3 regions of the Vibrio sp. EA2 genome follow, and region 2 is predicted to be linked to each of the others. Evidence: predicted binding sites of a transcription regulator. Region 2 holds the regulator's gene; each other region holds the start of a gene.
What was found. Region 2 encodes PurR, which represses purine synthesis genes. Its sites were predicted from a motif close to TNANGNAAACGTTTNCNTNA; they were not measured.
Positions count from the first base shown of each region.

Region 1 (5,196 bases), on a different contig from region 2:
TGTGTTTTCCTTTTCAGACTTTATAAGTGTTGCATGTCCGTTTTCTGATAAGAGGTCTAACCAGTTCTCTTAATTGTAATCAAAGTATTAACGAATTGTAAAACCAAAGGTTGGGTAAAAAGTGATCTAAGTAGAGTAATAATTCTAAAAGTGCGATTTAGGTGCTGTTATATTGAGCAAGCTACTAAGTTTATGGCTGCTACCAATCCAAATCTGTTGCTTCGCTATCGACACTAATTCTCGTTTGTGGGTAAACTCTCAGTAATGAAATGTCTGATACTAGGTTGGTGTCAGAACCATTTGCTGAGGTAATGTGAAAGCATGCCGAGGACCGACATAATAAAGAGAACGTCTTATGTACCAAGATCTGATTAAAAGTGAACTGAACGAAGCGGCTGAAGTGCTCAACAAATTTTTAAGCGATGACCATAACATCGCTCAAATTGAAGCGGCTGCGAAAATGATTGCGGATTCTTTTAAGCAAGAGGGCAAGGTGCTTTCATGTGGTAATGGTGGTTCACACTGTGACGCAATGCACTTCGCTGAAGAATTGACGGGTCGTTACCGTGATAATCGCCCGGGTTATGCTGGCATTGCGATTTCTGACCCAAGCCACCTTTCTTGTGTGAGTAACGATTTTGGTTACGACTTTGTTTTCTCTCGTTATGTCGAAGCGGTGGGGCGTAAAGGTGATGTTCTGTTTGGTTTATCGACATCTGGCAACTCTGGCAATATTCTTAAAGCGATTGAAGTTGCGAAAGCAAAAGGCATGAAGACCATTGCACTGACAGGTAAAGACGGTGGTAAAATGGCAGGTCTGGCAGACGTTGAAATTCGTGTGCCTCACTTTGGCTACGCTGATCGTATTCAGGAAGTTCATATTAAGATTATTCACATCGTCATTCAGTTGATCGAAAAAGAGATGGAATAAATCAGGCGGTAGTTCCTGTTTCAAGGTTGGTATTTTTAAGGAGTTCTTTAAACCATGTGTGAATTGCTCGGCATGAGCGCCAATGTTCCAACGGATATTTGTTTCAGTTTTACCGGACTGATGCAGCGTGGAGGTCGAACTGGTCCGCACCGTGATGGCTGGGGAATCACTTTCTATGAAGGTAAAGGATTTCGGACGTTTAAAGATCCGAAACCAAGCTGCGATTCAAAAATCGCAGAGTTGGTTCAGAACTACCCAATTAAAAGCCGTGCTGTGGTCAGTCATATTCGACAGGCCAATCGTGGTGGAGTCAATTTAGAAAATACTCACCCGTTTACACGTGAGTTGTGGGGTAAGTATTGGACATTTGCTCACAATGGCCAGCTAACAGGCTACCAGGACCTGCATACAGGGCGACACCGTCCGGTAGGTCAAACGGATAGTGAACTGGCGTTTTGTTGGTTGCTGAAGCAAATGGAAGATCGATATCCAGAGCCTCCTGAGGACATGGAAGCGGTTTTTCGTTATGTAGCAAAATGCTGTGATCAACTGAAAGAAAAGGGTGTATTTAACATGCTGCTGAGTGACGGTGAGTTTGTCATGACGTATTGCACCAATCACCTGTACTGGATCACGCGACGCGCCCCGTTTGGGAAAGCGGCTTTACTGGATGAAGATGTTGAAATTAACTTCCAGGAAGAGACAACACCCAATGATGTTGTGTCTGTGATCGCGACGCAGCCACTTACTGGCAATGAAGCATGGCAGCGAATGAAGCCGGGCGAATATGGTCTGTTTCATTTAGGTGAATTGATTGATGGTAATGCAGCCGCGCTGGCAGATGTCGCTTTCGCACCAAAGAAAGTAGCAAGTCAGGCACCGACGGAACCTCTTGAATAACTGAGATTTTCCAACTAATAAAAAGGCAGTCATTAAGACTGCCTTTTTTGATTTTGTCGGAGTACGTTACTCTTCCTCAGCGGCAGCATAGCCATGAGCACCAAGTTGTTTGCCATCTAGCCAAGCCTTGCCGTCTTGCATCTTTAATCTGTCTTCAACAAGCCATTTAGTGACAATAGGGTAGATGGTGTGCTCTTGAGTTTGAACACGAGCGGCTAGGGTATTGGCATCATCCTCTGCAAATACCGGCACTTTTGCTTGTAGAACAACCGGCCCACCGTCTAGTTCTTCCGTTACGAAGTGAACACTGGTGCCGTGCTCTTTATCTTGAGCGTCAATCGCACGTTGGTGAGTGTGCAATCCTGGGTACTTTGGCAGTAGCGAAGGGTGAATGTTGATCATCTTACCCATGTAATGTTGAACAAATTCACTGCTGAGTATACGCATGTAACCAGCAAGAATGACAGCATCAGGCTGGTACTGGTCGATTTGATTCATTAGTTCTGCATCAAATGCTTCACGTGAATCAAATGCCTTTGGGTCGACAAAATGGCCTGCAACATTAAATTGTTTCGCGCGCTCTAATCCGTAAGCATCCGCTTTATTTGAGAAAACGGCAGCGACTTGAGCGTTAGGCATATTTGCTTCACACGCTTCCAATATCGCTTGTAGGTTACTGCCACTACCAGAAATGAGGACCACTATATTTTTCATGATGTTGAGACTGCCTTACTAATGTAGGTTTTTAAAGGATACCAATGCACGCAAGAATGATTATCTCATTGTTGGCGTTGATATCACCTACTATTGAAATGGTTTTCGAGTTCCAGATAGCAAAATGAGGACATAGCGTCCTCATTCTTTTACTTTTTGAGCGAGAATCGCAAGTTACTTGATTTCAACTTGTTCTTCATTTGCTTCTGCTTGAGCGATTTCACCAATCACCCATGCGTTTTCGCCTTCTTCTTGCAGAAGGGCAACCGCAGCTTCCGCTTGATCTTTAGGAAGGGCAACGATTAGACCAACACCACAGTTGAATGTACGGTACATTTCGTGAGTTTCAACGTTCCCTTTCTCTTGTAGCCATTGGAAAATCACTGGCCATTCCCAGCTGTTCCCGTCGATTACTGCTTTAGTGCCTTCAGGAAGAACGCGTGGGATATTTTCCCAGAAACCACCACCAGTGATGTGAGAAATAGCATGGATGTCGTGCTTCTCAATCATTTTAAGTGCTGATTTGATGTAAATCTTAGTTGGTTCTAGAAGATGCTCACCGATAGTGCGGCCTTCTAGCATTTCGTTTTTGTCTGCGCCAGAAACTTCCAGAATCTTGCGAACCAGAGAGTAACCGTTTGAGTGAGGGCCACTTGAGCCTACTGCGATAAGCGCATCACCCGCCGCTACTTTCGTACCGTCGATCACTTCTTCTTTTTCTACAACGCCAACACAGAAGCCAGCTACGTCGTAGTCTTCACCTTCGTACATGCCTGGCATTTCAGCCGTTTCGCCACCGATTAGGGCACAACCTGCTTGCAAACAGCCATCTGCGATTCCAGAAACAACGTCTGCTGCGGTATCGACATCCAGCTTGCCTGTTGCGTAGTAATCAAGGAAGAACAATGGTTCTGCACCTTGTACGATAAGATCGTTTACACACATTGCAACCAGGTCGACACCGATAGTGTCGTGCTTGTTCATATCCAGTGCGAGGCGAAGCTTTGTACCTACGCCGTCAGTACCAGAAACCAATACAGGTTGTTTGTATTTTGTCGGCAATTCGCATAAAGCGCCAAAACCACCGATACCACCCATCACTTCAGGGCGACGAGTACGTTTTACTGCACCCTTAATACGATCTACAAGCGCGTTGCCTGCATCAATATCAACACCAGCGTCTTTATAGCTAAGAGAAGAGTTATTACCACTCACAGGGAAGTCCTCGGTATTTAAGTTGGATATGAAAACGGCGCTATTCTACCAGTGCTTAAATACAGATAGCAAACGTTTGCGTTAGTTTTTTTCTTTAGTTATATATCCTGCTTTCCCTGCGGAAATCGTGTATAATCTGAAGGTTTATTTAAATATTGCCTATTATAGCCGGAGATGTACATGAAAGTTGTTGAAGTAAAACACCCTCTAGTAAAACATAAAATTGGTCTAATGAGAGAAGGTGACATCAGCACAAAACGTTTTCGTGAGTTAGCGACCGAAGTCGGTAGCCTACTCACTTACGAAGCGACAGCAGACTTTGAAACAGAGAAAGTTACTATCGAAGGTTGGAACGGTCCAGTAAAAGTTGACCAGATTAAAGGTAAGAAGGTAACCGTCGTGCCAATCCTGCGTGCTGGTCTAGGCATGATGGACGGTGTTCTTGAGCATATGCCAAGTGCACGTATCAGTGTAGTAGGTATCTACCGTGATGAAGAAACGCTTGAGCCAGTACCTTACTTTAATAAGCTTGCTTCTAACATTGATGAGCGTATCGCACTGGTTGTGGATCCAATGCTAGCAACTGGCGGCTCTATGATTGCAACTATCGACCTTCTGAAAGAGAAAGGTTGTAACCAGATTAAAGTACTTGTTCTGGTCGCGGCTCCTGAAGGTATTGAAGCACTAGAGAAAGCGCACCCAGATGTTGAGCTATACACGGCTGCAATCGACGAGAAACTAAACGACAAAGGTTACATCGTTCCTGGTCTAGGTGATGCGGGTGATAAGATCTTCGGTACTAAATAAGCGCCAAAAATCACGCTGAATCAATGCAAAAAAATAAAGGCTTGGTCAATACCAAGCCTTTTTTGTATGTGTCGAATTGAAGTGACGAATTAGTTCGAGTTTTCTTCTTCGATCTGAGCGTTATCTACCACATGGTTTTCACCTAGGTCATGAGGAAGCACGAGATTAAGAATGATTGCCACGATACCGCATAAGCTAACGCCTTGTAGGCTGAATTCGCCAATACCGAAAGCCATGCCACCGATACCGAATACGAGCGTAACCGCAACGATAACCAGGTTACGCGACTTATGCAGATCTACGTGGTTTTTGATCAATGTGTTCAGACCCACGGTTGCGATAGAACCAAACAGAAGGATCATGATGCCGCCCATTACTGGAACTGGGATAGTTTGAAGGATAGCACCTAGTTTACCCACCAACGCCAAAACAATCGCCGTCACTGCTGCCCATGTCATGATCTTCGGGTTGAAGGCTTTGGTTAGCATTACTGCGCCAGTTACTTCGCTGTACGTTGTATTCGGCGGCGCACCAACCATAGCTGCAGCCATAGTGGCTACCCCGTCACCCGCGATTGTGCGGTGCAGACCAGGTTTTTTGAGGTAGTCTTTGCCAGTTACATTTGAAAT
Region 1 is NZ_JAWLID010000003.1:278,997-284,192, forward strand. It holds gene lpcA (D-sedoheptulose 7-phosphate isomerase) at 356-931, shown strand; gene RXX31_RS09255 (class II glutamine amidotransferase) at 986-1,831, shown strand; gene purN (phosphoribosylglycinamide formyltransferase) at 1,898-2,545, opposite strand; gene purM (phosphoribosylformylglycinamidine cyclo-ligase) at 2,720-3,760, opposite strand; gene upp (uracil phosphoribosyltransferase) at 3,941-4,567, shown strand; gene RXX31_RS09275 (uracil-xanthine permease family protein) at 4,657-5,196, opposite strand, start outside.
Region 1: the regulator PurR is predicted to act here: its motif matches at 3,825-3,844, upstream of purM (phosphoribosylformylglycinamidine cyclo-ligase).

Region 2 (5,196 bases):
TTAATCGCAACGAAAGTAGGTAAGATGATCCGTCTTTTTTGACGCCTTCGTTGATCGCGCTGAGCTTAGCAGCAAATTTTGTTTGTACCCAATCTCGTAATAAGTAACGGCTGCTCAGGAAAGCTAACGTCGCACCGATAGTACTGGCAAAGGAGACAAGAACTAAGCTCGCCCAGAAGCCAAATAGGGCAGCAGCTAATAAAGTGACGACGGCTGCGCCGGGAATAGAAAACGCCGTGATCGCGATATAAGCGATGAAATAGAGCGTAATAGCAACGACAAACCTTTCACTAATATAGGTGTTGAGCGCTTCTTGTTGCGCTTTGGCGTTATCTAAAGTGAAGTACTGGCTAAAGTTAACGGCTAACAAAATTATCGTTAAGAGCAGTATCAACCCAAAAACCAGTTTTTTATTCATTGTTGTACTCCGGAAGGACAGCCTTGCCCTAAGAATTTAACAGATACCATTAGAAATAGGGTACTCGTTATCAATTATTTGATATACAGACTTATAGACAGGTTGAGGCCGGAAAAAATTTCAAAAAAAACCGCGGCTAGAGCTGCGGTTTAAATACATCGTAAAGATTTGTCTCTGCTGGTTAAGAAAGCGCACTTTTTAGCTCTTCTCTGCGAGATTGGGGAACGACGCTCCAATGAGTGCCATTTATTGCCCCTTCTAAAGCCCACAGCAGCTCAATGCTTACTTTTGCAGAGTGCGAGTCACGTATCGCCTTGTAAGCACCTAGTGCGCCAGCTTCTTCAAGTTGTTCAACTGATTTAATGCCAGCTTTCTTAAGCATTCGTTCTGTGGCTAGTCGTAAATTTGGCAGATCTTTTAACCTGTCAGGTTTACTACTGGCTTGTTGCTTTTTTTCTAAATTGGCTTGTTCTAAAGACTTCTTCGCGACTTCTATCAAGCGTTCACTGGATTCCCATAAGTCGTTGGAAATCGCATAGTATTTAGTAACGACCGGAAAACCACGTTTTTTATAAACGTACGGTTTTAGTCCTTGCTTCTCGAAGTTAGATGAAGTTTGTTGGTCTGCTCGTATATGAAGTTGATCATTTACAACCAGTGCAAACATCGTTTCATCAGCGAAAAGTCCGAAGCCACCAAACATTGAGCGCGACTTGATCGTACCAAGTGCCTCAAATAGCTTCATAGAATCTTTGAGTATCGGTTTATCCATTATGTGTTATCTCGGTGTAATTAATATTACGCCACCAAAAGTCAGGTCCGAGAGAATAGCAAATACATGCAGGAACAATGTCATTATAGAGTAAACTCATTATACGCATATTTGCCATCGGTAACCCCGCTACCTTCCATTAGAAACATGGTTAAGGCCGGAAGCTTTGCGTCCCATCCTTTCGGATGGTTTGCCCTGTGCGTGACACGTAGAGAATACTTTTTATCTTGAATTAACATCACGTTTCAGAGATCAAAATGTGATGTTGCTTCAGTAAAACGCCCTTATATTATGGTTGTGGTTTCATAATTGAGATTGAAGACTGAGCACAGGTTGTAAGGCTATGTGAGGGAGCTCGTGTTTATACAAAACAGCAACTTATAAAATGTTTATTGATTGTAGTGAACACAAACGACGAAAAAAGATAATTTTTAACGTGAAAAATAAGCGCTCTGGCGAGCGCTTATTAGTAATTAATTGAGTTTTTTGACCGTATTTCGAATGACCAACTCTGGCTGCATTTCAAAAATGCGTTTCTCGTGCTCTTTGTCTTTAATACGTTCAAGTAGAATCTCAAAAGCATTTTTACCGACACGCCGCTTCGGTTGGTGGATCGTTGTCAGTGGTGGCGAGAAATACTCTGCCAACTCGATGTTGTCGTAACCGACGACAGATATCTCTTCTGGAATCTTGATACCATTTTGTTGTAAACGGCTCATCAAACCGAGCGCCATGGTGTCATTGAAACAGAATACGGCCGTTGGACGTTTTTCCATGGCAGTAATTTTGTCTGCGACCAAAACAGCGGTATCACATTCAAAGTTACCTTCAAGAATCCAGTCCTCGTTTACCGGTAAATTCGCTTCTGCCATGGCGCGGCGGAATCCAGCGATACGCTCTTGGCATGCGAGTTTCTCAAAGTGGCCACTCAAGCAAGCAATATCGGTATGACCATTATCAATCAGGTACTTAGTCGCGATATATCCACCTTCTTCTGAGTTGTCCATAATTTTATCGGCTTGGGAGCTCTCTGGGCCCCAATCCATAACAACTTTTGGGATATCAGAATGGCGATCGAGCATTTGTTTAAGTTCTTCGGTCAAGTCGGAACACATCACCAGAATGCCATCTACACGCTTTTCTGCGAGCATGCGGATGTAATCTCTTTGCTTTTCATAGATACCACCAGTGTTACACAGGATTAGTGTGTAGCCTTGTCGGTAACAGTAACTCTCTACACCATCGATGACTTCGGAGAAGAATAGGTTGGTAGATTGCGTTACCAACATACCGATAGTCCGAGTTGAGTTACATTTCAAGCTACGAGCTACCGCACTTGGTGCATAGTTAAGCTCATCAACAGCTTTCATTACTTTTTCTTGCGTTGCTTCTGCAACAAAACGCGTTTTGTTGATAACGTGCGAAACTGTTGTGGTAGAAACGCCGGCTAATCGAGCGACGTCTTTTATAGTGGCCATAAATGGTGTCCTGTATCGAGCTACTAATATACCGAGGGACTAAACCTTGTGCTGCGTGTCTTGTGTAAACTTAGCGCAACAAAATTAATGGCGCTGAGTATGTTTAGCAGTGGTTACTCCGAAGTCGGTAGAGGGTAAGTAGCAACAGCGGTTGATAAAGCAACTTTCTTCAACTGAGTGCAGAAAGGTCAACAACCTATTAAGAAAACACAAAAACCGCTTTATTTCAGCGGTTTACATAAAATCATATTTAATCGTTTGCGTTCACATTTTAGCCCTATGCGGGCAGGCTGGCAATAATTTCAGCAATGGTTTTGTGTCTCGGAAGTCACATTTTGATTGCTAAAAAGCGAGCGCTCGGAACAATTTTAATCGTTAACGAATAAAATATAGGGAACCTCATCGACAGGCTCCCTAAAATAGGCGGCAATTATTCACCAAGAAGGTAAGCGCTGTCCAGTTTACAAAATGCAATTAATAGTTGCGAGACACTGGCATAGAAGCCAAATTCATCCAGTTGCTGACATTTTTGTGCGAACTGTGGTAACCAGGACATGAGTTGGCCTTGGATGAATTCATTTTGTTTTAGGAAGGCTTCTTCCATGTGTTTTTCTTGTTCAAACTCATTAGAGCGAATGATCATATTACCTAAGAAGTCGAGCTCTACCGCTAAATGGTCGGCGGGTTCCTTCAGGCTGTCGTCAACTTGGACACCAAACTCCGCCATCAATCTTTCCATCTCTTCTGCTGGCTTGTCATTGAGCAAACCTGATTCGCCGATATACATCGAAGCGTAAGGAAGTGCGCCGTACTTTTCTGTCTTTAAGAACAGCTCACAAAAATCAGCAGCAAGCTCTAGTTGCGCATCTTCACGGTCTTGTAAGCGATTCAACGCGTCAACAAGGCGATCAATTGCGGGTTTGAGAGATTCATTTTCACCTAAGCCCGCCAAAAAGCTACGAATTTCGACACTATGGTAAGCCTCCAATTCTTTGGCTGTCAGTTCTTTAGCGAATAAGCTAGAAAACCACCAGTAGATCTCGGCGCGTTTTTCATTAAAAGCTTTCACTTCTTGCATTTTAGGCTCCTGAATGATGCTCTGTTTCTGGCACCACAAAATCAAATTCAGATGTCCCTTAAGTGTAATCAATTAAAATGAACAGCAGTAACTATAACTATGATGTTTTATAGAGAAATATGTCCATTTATTAACAGGGTTCAGTAAGCTTGTTTTGAATCAACAAAATCATTAAATCTTGCTTTTTAGCCCGCCCATGACTAGAAATGTTAATAGTTATGAATAGAATACATCTCGAATAATAAATGACAGAAAGTGGTGTAAATGAGCTATCACGTATTAGTCGTAGAAGATGATGTTGTAACTCGCAGTAAGCTGGCGGGTTATTTCCAAAATGAAGGGTACACAGTCAGTGAGGCCGAAAGCGGCATGCAAATGCGTGAAGTGCTGCAAGCTGGTGACGTTGACCTTATCATGTTGGATATTAACTTGCCGGGTGAAGACGGCCTGATGCTTACGCGTGAATTACGTAGCCAATCGGATATTGGTATCATATTAGTGACAGGACGCACGGATAGCATCGACAAAATCGTTGGTCTGGAAATGGGGGCGGACGACTATGTCACCAAACCTTTTGAACTCAGAGAATTATTAGTTCGCGTTAAAAACTTATTGTGGCGTATTTCGAATGCACGCAATGGCTCAAACAAAGTGAACGAAACTAACGAACAGCATATTGTCCGTTTTGGCGAGTGGACGTTTGATATTCAACGTCGAGCGTTGAGCCGCAACGGTGAGCCGGTCAAACTGACCAAGGCGGAGTACGAGCTATTGGTTGCGTTGTCTTCGTACCCGAATCAGGTGCTGAGTCGGGAACGAATTCTGAATATGATCAGCCATCGTGTGGATGCGCCAAATGACCGCACAATTGACGTCTTAATTAGACGCATGCGTGCGAAGATGGAATTTGACCCTAAGAACCCGCAAATCTTTGTTACCGTTCATGGGGAAGGCTATATGTTTGCTGGTGATTAATACTCAAAACACAAGCACAACAAAAAGGAGAGCCGTTGCTCTCCTTTTTGTTCCGTTAAATGACCTTCTGTCATCCACTCAAAGCATCCGCTATTGAGGCTCGACCATCGGCGTTTGTCCTACCGTATCACGCAAGCGTTGCCAGATACTGCCAAGATACTCATGCCAGAATAATTCGGTTTGCTCTAAGTAACGCGCTTTCGGTGAGTATTTGTCCCAAGGTTGATTAACATCTTCGATGGCTAGGAAGTTTGTCGGCGCCGGGATGGGTTTAATTCCTGCTGCGTTAAATTCATACAGCGCCCGGCTCATATGGCTGGCGGAGGTAACCAAAACAATTTCCTTTTGCTGAACAAACGCTGCAGCCTGACGAGCTTCTTCCCAGGTATCTTTCGCATCTTCCAGTAAAATAATATCGGATTTCGCCACACCGAGCGCCAGAGCCACGTTCGCCATCATACGCGCATGGCTGATT
Region 2 is NZ_JAWLID010000002.1:137,711-142,906, forward strand. It holds gene RXX31_RS04960 (TVP38/TMEM64 family protein) at 1-418, opposite strand, end outside; gene RXX31_RS04965 (TfoX/Sxy family DNA transformation protein) at 600-1,190, opposite strand; cyclic di-GMP riboswitch class I at 1,307-1,395, opposite strand; gene purR (HTH-type transcriptional repressor PurR) at 1,664-2,668, opposite strand; gene torD (molecular chaperone TorD) at 3,099-3,746, opposite strand; gene torR (two-component system response regulator TorR) at 4,011-4,721, shown strand; gene elyC (envelope biogenesis factor ElyC) at 4,812-5,196, opposite strand, start outside.

Region 3 (5,196 bases), on a different contig from region 2:
TATCTTCTTTAAATCAATGAAAATTCGCCGTATTTATGATCCTGAAAATCAAACACTGATGTACCTTTCATACTCAACCAAAGAGACATCTGGGAGTTTCAAACATAGCTTATCAACGGTACCGCTGTGGGGAACGAAAGCTTACGTCGAGCCCACTGTAGAAAAAACCAACTAATCTCTGTTTAACTCTTCATCAATGCCCACCAAATGTGCTGGTGGGCATGTTTTATTGCAACAGGATCAATTTTATTTCATTTTTGTGTGATACAATCCGGCCTCTTTTTTTTCTCACTCAAGAACAAGCATGAAGTTTCCCGGCCAGCGTAAATCTAAACACTACTTTCCAACTCACGCTCGTGATCCAATCGTTAACCAAATTCGACAAACACCAAAGTTATATCGTCCAACGGTTGTCGGGGTAGGCCAAACCATCGTCGATATCGAAGCACGTGTAGACGATGCGTTTTTAGAAAAATACAACTTAAGTAAAGGACATTCTCTCGTTCTTGAAGAGAGCAAAGCTGACGCACTTTACGAAGAGCTGGTTGAACAAGGCCTTATTGCTCATCAATACCCTGGAGATACCATCGGGAATACTCTGCACAACTATTCGGTACTTGCAGACAGTAAGTCGGTACTTCTAGGCGTCATGTCTAAGAACATTCAAGTAGGATCTTTTGCATACCGATATCTATGCCGAACCTCTTCTCGTATGAACCTTAACCACCTACAAACGGTAGATGGCCCTATTGGTCGATGCTATACCCTTATCTCTCAAGACGGCGAGCGCACCTTTGCTATTAACGAAGGTCACATGAACCAACTTCTACCGGATAGTATTCCACAAGAGGTATTCAGCAAAGCCTCAGCATTGGTGGTGTCGTCTTATCTAATGCGTGGCAAAAAAGAAGACCCGATGCCACAAGCGGTACAGAAAGCCATCGATTTCGCTCACCAGCATGACGTTCCTGTTGTCCTAACATTGGGAACAAAGTACGTAATCGAAGGTAATGAAGAGTGGTGGCAGGAATACATTCGTAAAAATGTATCTGTGGTTGCGATGAATGAAGAGGAAGGCGCGGCGCTAACTGGATTAAGCGATCCCCTTGCGGCGGCAGACAAAGCCCTAGACTGGGTTGACTTAGTATTATGTACCGCAGGTCCAAATGGCTTATACATGGCAGGTTACACTGACGAAAAAGTGAAACGCGAAACCACACATGACATTTTGGATAGCGCAATTGGAGAGTTCAATCAATATGAATTCAGCCGAGCGATGCGTAAGTCTGATTGCCAAAATGGGATGAAAGTGTATTCTCACATTGGCCCTTATTTAGGTGGTCCGCTAGAAATTAAGAATACAAATGGTGCGGGTGATGCAGCACTTTCCGCTCTTTTGCACGATATGGCCGCAAATTCATTCCACCAAAAAGAAGTGCCAAATTCAGAAAAGCACGAAGTGCGTTGTTTAACCTACTCTTCGCTTTCCCAAATTTGTAAATATGCAAACCGAGTGAGTTACGAGGTGCTGACTCAACACTCTCCTCGCCTATCTCGTGCGCTGCCAGAACGCGAAGACAGTTTAGAAGAAGCATACTGGGATCGCTAAAAACTAGCGTTTCAGAGTAAAAGCATACCTAGGTCACCATTTGGTGGCCTTTTTGTTTTGATCTAGAGCAGTGTTTAGTTGTTTTTGCTAGTATGCAGCACAGTAAATCGCATTAAATTCTTTACAGTTGGTTTTTTACCAGTATTATTCTCGCGCAAACGATTGCGTAACCGCAATGCCATCGCTTTATGCAACACGGGTTAGCCACTTTGGGAGCATCCATGCAGTCTGACATTGAAATTTGCCGAAACACCCCTTTATCCTCTATTGATACGATTGCCGCGAATGCGGGATTACTGCCTGACGAATATGACACCCACGGTAAACACAAAGCCAAGGTGCATCCTAAGTGTCTGAACCGTCTGAAAGAAAATAAAGACGGTAAGTTAGTCTTAGTCACGGCTATCACGCCAACACCACTTGGAGAAGGTAAAACAGTTACTACGATTGGACTGGCACAAGGGTTAGCAAAGCTAAACCAATCCGTAATGGCCTGTATCAGACAGCCTTCTATGGGACCCGTATTCGGCGTCAAAGGAGGGGCAGCTGGCGGTGGTTACTCTCAAGTTGCACCAATGGAAGAGTTAAACTTACATTTAACGGGTGATATTCACGCCGTCACCGCCGCGCATAACCTCGCCTCAGCAGCGCTAGATGCTCGCCTTTACCACGAACAACGTGAAGGCTATGACGCATTTGAAGCTCGCACCGGTTTAACAGCGTTGAAAATTGATATCAACAGTATCACGTGGAAACGGGTGATGGATCATAATGACCGCAGCTTACGCATGGTGACCATTGGTTTAAACGAACCAGAAAAAACCATTAACGGTATCGAGCGAAGCGAAGGGTTCGACATTACTGCAGCCTCAGAACTCATGGCAATCATCGCACTCGCTAAAGATCTAAAAGATCTTCGCAAACGAATCGGACAGATCGTTGTCGCTTATAACTTGGACGGTCAGCCAGTCACAACGGAAGATCTTCAGGTCGCCGGAGCAATGGCTGTCACGTTGAAAGAAACTATTGCACCAACACTGATGCAGACGTTAGAAGGTGTCCCTACTCTTATTCACGCAGGTCCGTTTGCGAATATTGCTCATGGTAATTCTTCTATCATCGCTGATGAGATTGCACTAAAACTTTCTAGTTACACCGTAACCGAAGCTGGCTTTGGATCAGACATGGGTTTAGAAAAGGCCTGTAATATTAAAGCGGCAGCTGCACACCACGCTCCCGACTGTGTGGTTATCGTGGCGACTCTGCGTGGTATTAAAGCGAATTCCGGACATTATGATCTTCGTCCGGGCGTCGCTATTCCAGATTCCATATTTAACCCAGATAAACCAGCATTAGAAGCCGGATTTGAAAACCTGAAGTGGCATATCGATAACGTAAAGAAATATGGTCTTCCCGCTGTTGTTGCTATTAACCAATTTCCGCAAGACAGTGAACAGGAGCTCTCAACACTGCGTCAGTTGATTCGTGATTATGACCCAAGTGTGAATGTTGCCATCAGTAACGCTTTTTCAAACGGTGGCGAAGGTACAGTAGAACTTGCTCAATTTGTGGTAGAGGCATGTAATAGTCAAACTAATTTCCGTCCGCTTTACACAAAAGAACAATCACTGAAAGAGAAATTGATGTCGGTTTGTGAGGCTGGTTATGGAGCATCAAATGTTGAACTGAGCGAGTTAAGCCTCGAACAGCTCAACCGATTTGAACAATTAGGCTTTAACGACCTTGGGGTGTGTATTGCAAAAACGCCGCTCTCTATCACTACTGATTCTGCTATCAAAGGCGCACCACATGGATTTACCGTTCCTATACGTGAGTTACGTTTATGTGCTGGCGCGGGATTCATTTATGCGCTATCTGGTAGTGTAATGACAATGCCAGGCCTTCCGGACAAACCTGCATTTATCAATTTGGATTTAGATGACGACGGCAACATTATCGGCTTGTCGTAACGATACCTCATCTCAACATTTTGGTTAATGTTTATTTTAGAGAGCGTACACCGCTCTCTATATCTTATTGTTTTGGCAATGCTTTACAATGTAAATTGTTAACCATTTTGACCAACTAACCTTTTGCACCACAATGATGCGAGCTATTATTACTCTTCCCTAAAACAGTGCGTTACTTGTAAGTTTTCAAATAAATCCCTTTGATTTTTCGTTATTTTTTCTATGGCTCGATTCTTGTACTAAAGTTGCAATAGAACATAAACACACCAGTACATGTCATTCAAAAATTCGTTTGCTCAAAACCATCTCTCCCCGGTTCAGCACTATTTTGGGTCATGTAATACAAGGGAAAGGGAACACTATGCAAGACGCACTCGCCGTAATTTTAGCTGGAGGTGTGGGCTCCAGACTTAGCCCACTTACTGATGACCGCGCCAAACCTGCCGTGCCTTTTGGCGGTAAGTATCGCATCATCGATTTCACTCTAACTAATTGCCTTAATTCAGGTTTAAGAAAAATATTAGTCCTAACTCAATACAAGTCTCATTCTTTACAGAAGCACCTTCGTGATGGTTGGTCGATCTTTAATCCCGAGCTTGGTGAGTACATTACTGCTATTCCGCCTCAGATGCGCAAAGGTGGTGCATGGTATGAAGGTACTGCCGACGCGATTTACCACAACTTATGGCTATTGTCCCGTAATGATGCAAATTACGTAGTGGTATTGTCCGGTGATCATATCTACCGAATGGATTACGCGGCAATGCTTGAAGAGCATAAAGAGAAAGGCGCTAAACTGACGGTGGCTTGTATGGATGTCCCTGTAGAAGAGGCTTCTGCATTTGGTGTGATGGGAACCGAGGAAAATGGATTAGTTAAATCATTTATCGAGAAACCTGAGACCCCTCCTACTCTGCCTGATGATCCATCGAAAAGCCTCGTCTCAATGGGTATTTATATTTTTGATATGGATGTCCTGAAAGACGCACTGAGAGAAGATGCCAACAACGAACAATCCAGCCATGACTTTGGTAAAGACATCATTCCGAAATTAATCGATACCGAGTCTGTGTACGCTTATAAATTCTGCGGAAGCAAAGGACGCGTAGATAAAGACTGCTACTGGCGAGATGTCGGTACAATTGACTCGTTCTTTGAAGCGAACATGGATCTGCTAGAACCTGTACCACCAATGAATTTATACCAGTCAAACTGGGCTATTCGTACTTATGAACCCCAATTCCCACCTGCGCGAACCGTATCATCCGCAACAGGTAATGAAGGCATTTTCATCAACTCTATCATTGCCAATGGCGTGGTCAATTCTGGTGGCTCAGTACAACACTCCATTATTTCCTCCAACGTTCGCATTAACGACAGCGCGACCGTGGTAGACAGCATTCTTTTCGATGATGTTGAAGTCGGTGAAGGGTGTCAGCTAGTGAACTGTATTATCGATAAGCACGTGCGCATTCCGCCGAACACACAGATCGGGCTTAATAAAGTTGAAGACGCCAAGAGATTCAGAATTTCAGAGAAAGGGATTGTCGTTGTTCCTGAAAGTTATACGTTTTAACTGTTCGACAATTTTTGCTTAATCAAAAAAGCGCACGATTG
Region 3 is NZ_JAWLID010000001.1:694,683-699,878, forward strand. It holds partial or broken gene RXX31_RS03150 (CreA family protein) at 1-175, shown strand, start outside; gene RXX31_RS03155 (inosine/guanosine kinase) at 305-1,609, shown strand; gene RXX31_RS03160 (formate--tetrahydrofolate ligase) at 1,831-3,579, shown strand; gene glgC (glucose-1-phosphate adenylyltransferase) at 3,941-5,155, shown strand.
Region 3: the regulator PurR is predicted to act here: its motif matches at 1,760-1,779, upstream of RXX31_RS03160 (formate--tetrahydrofolate ligase).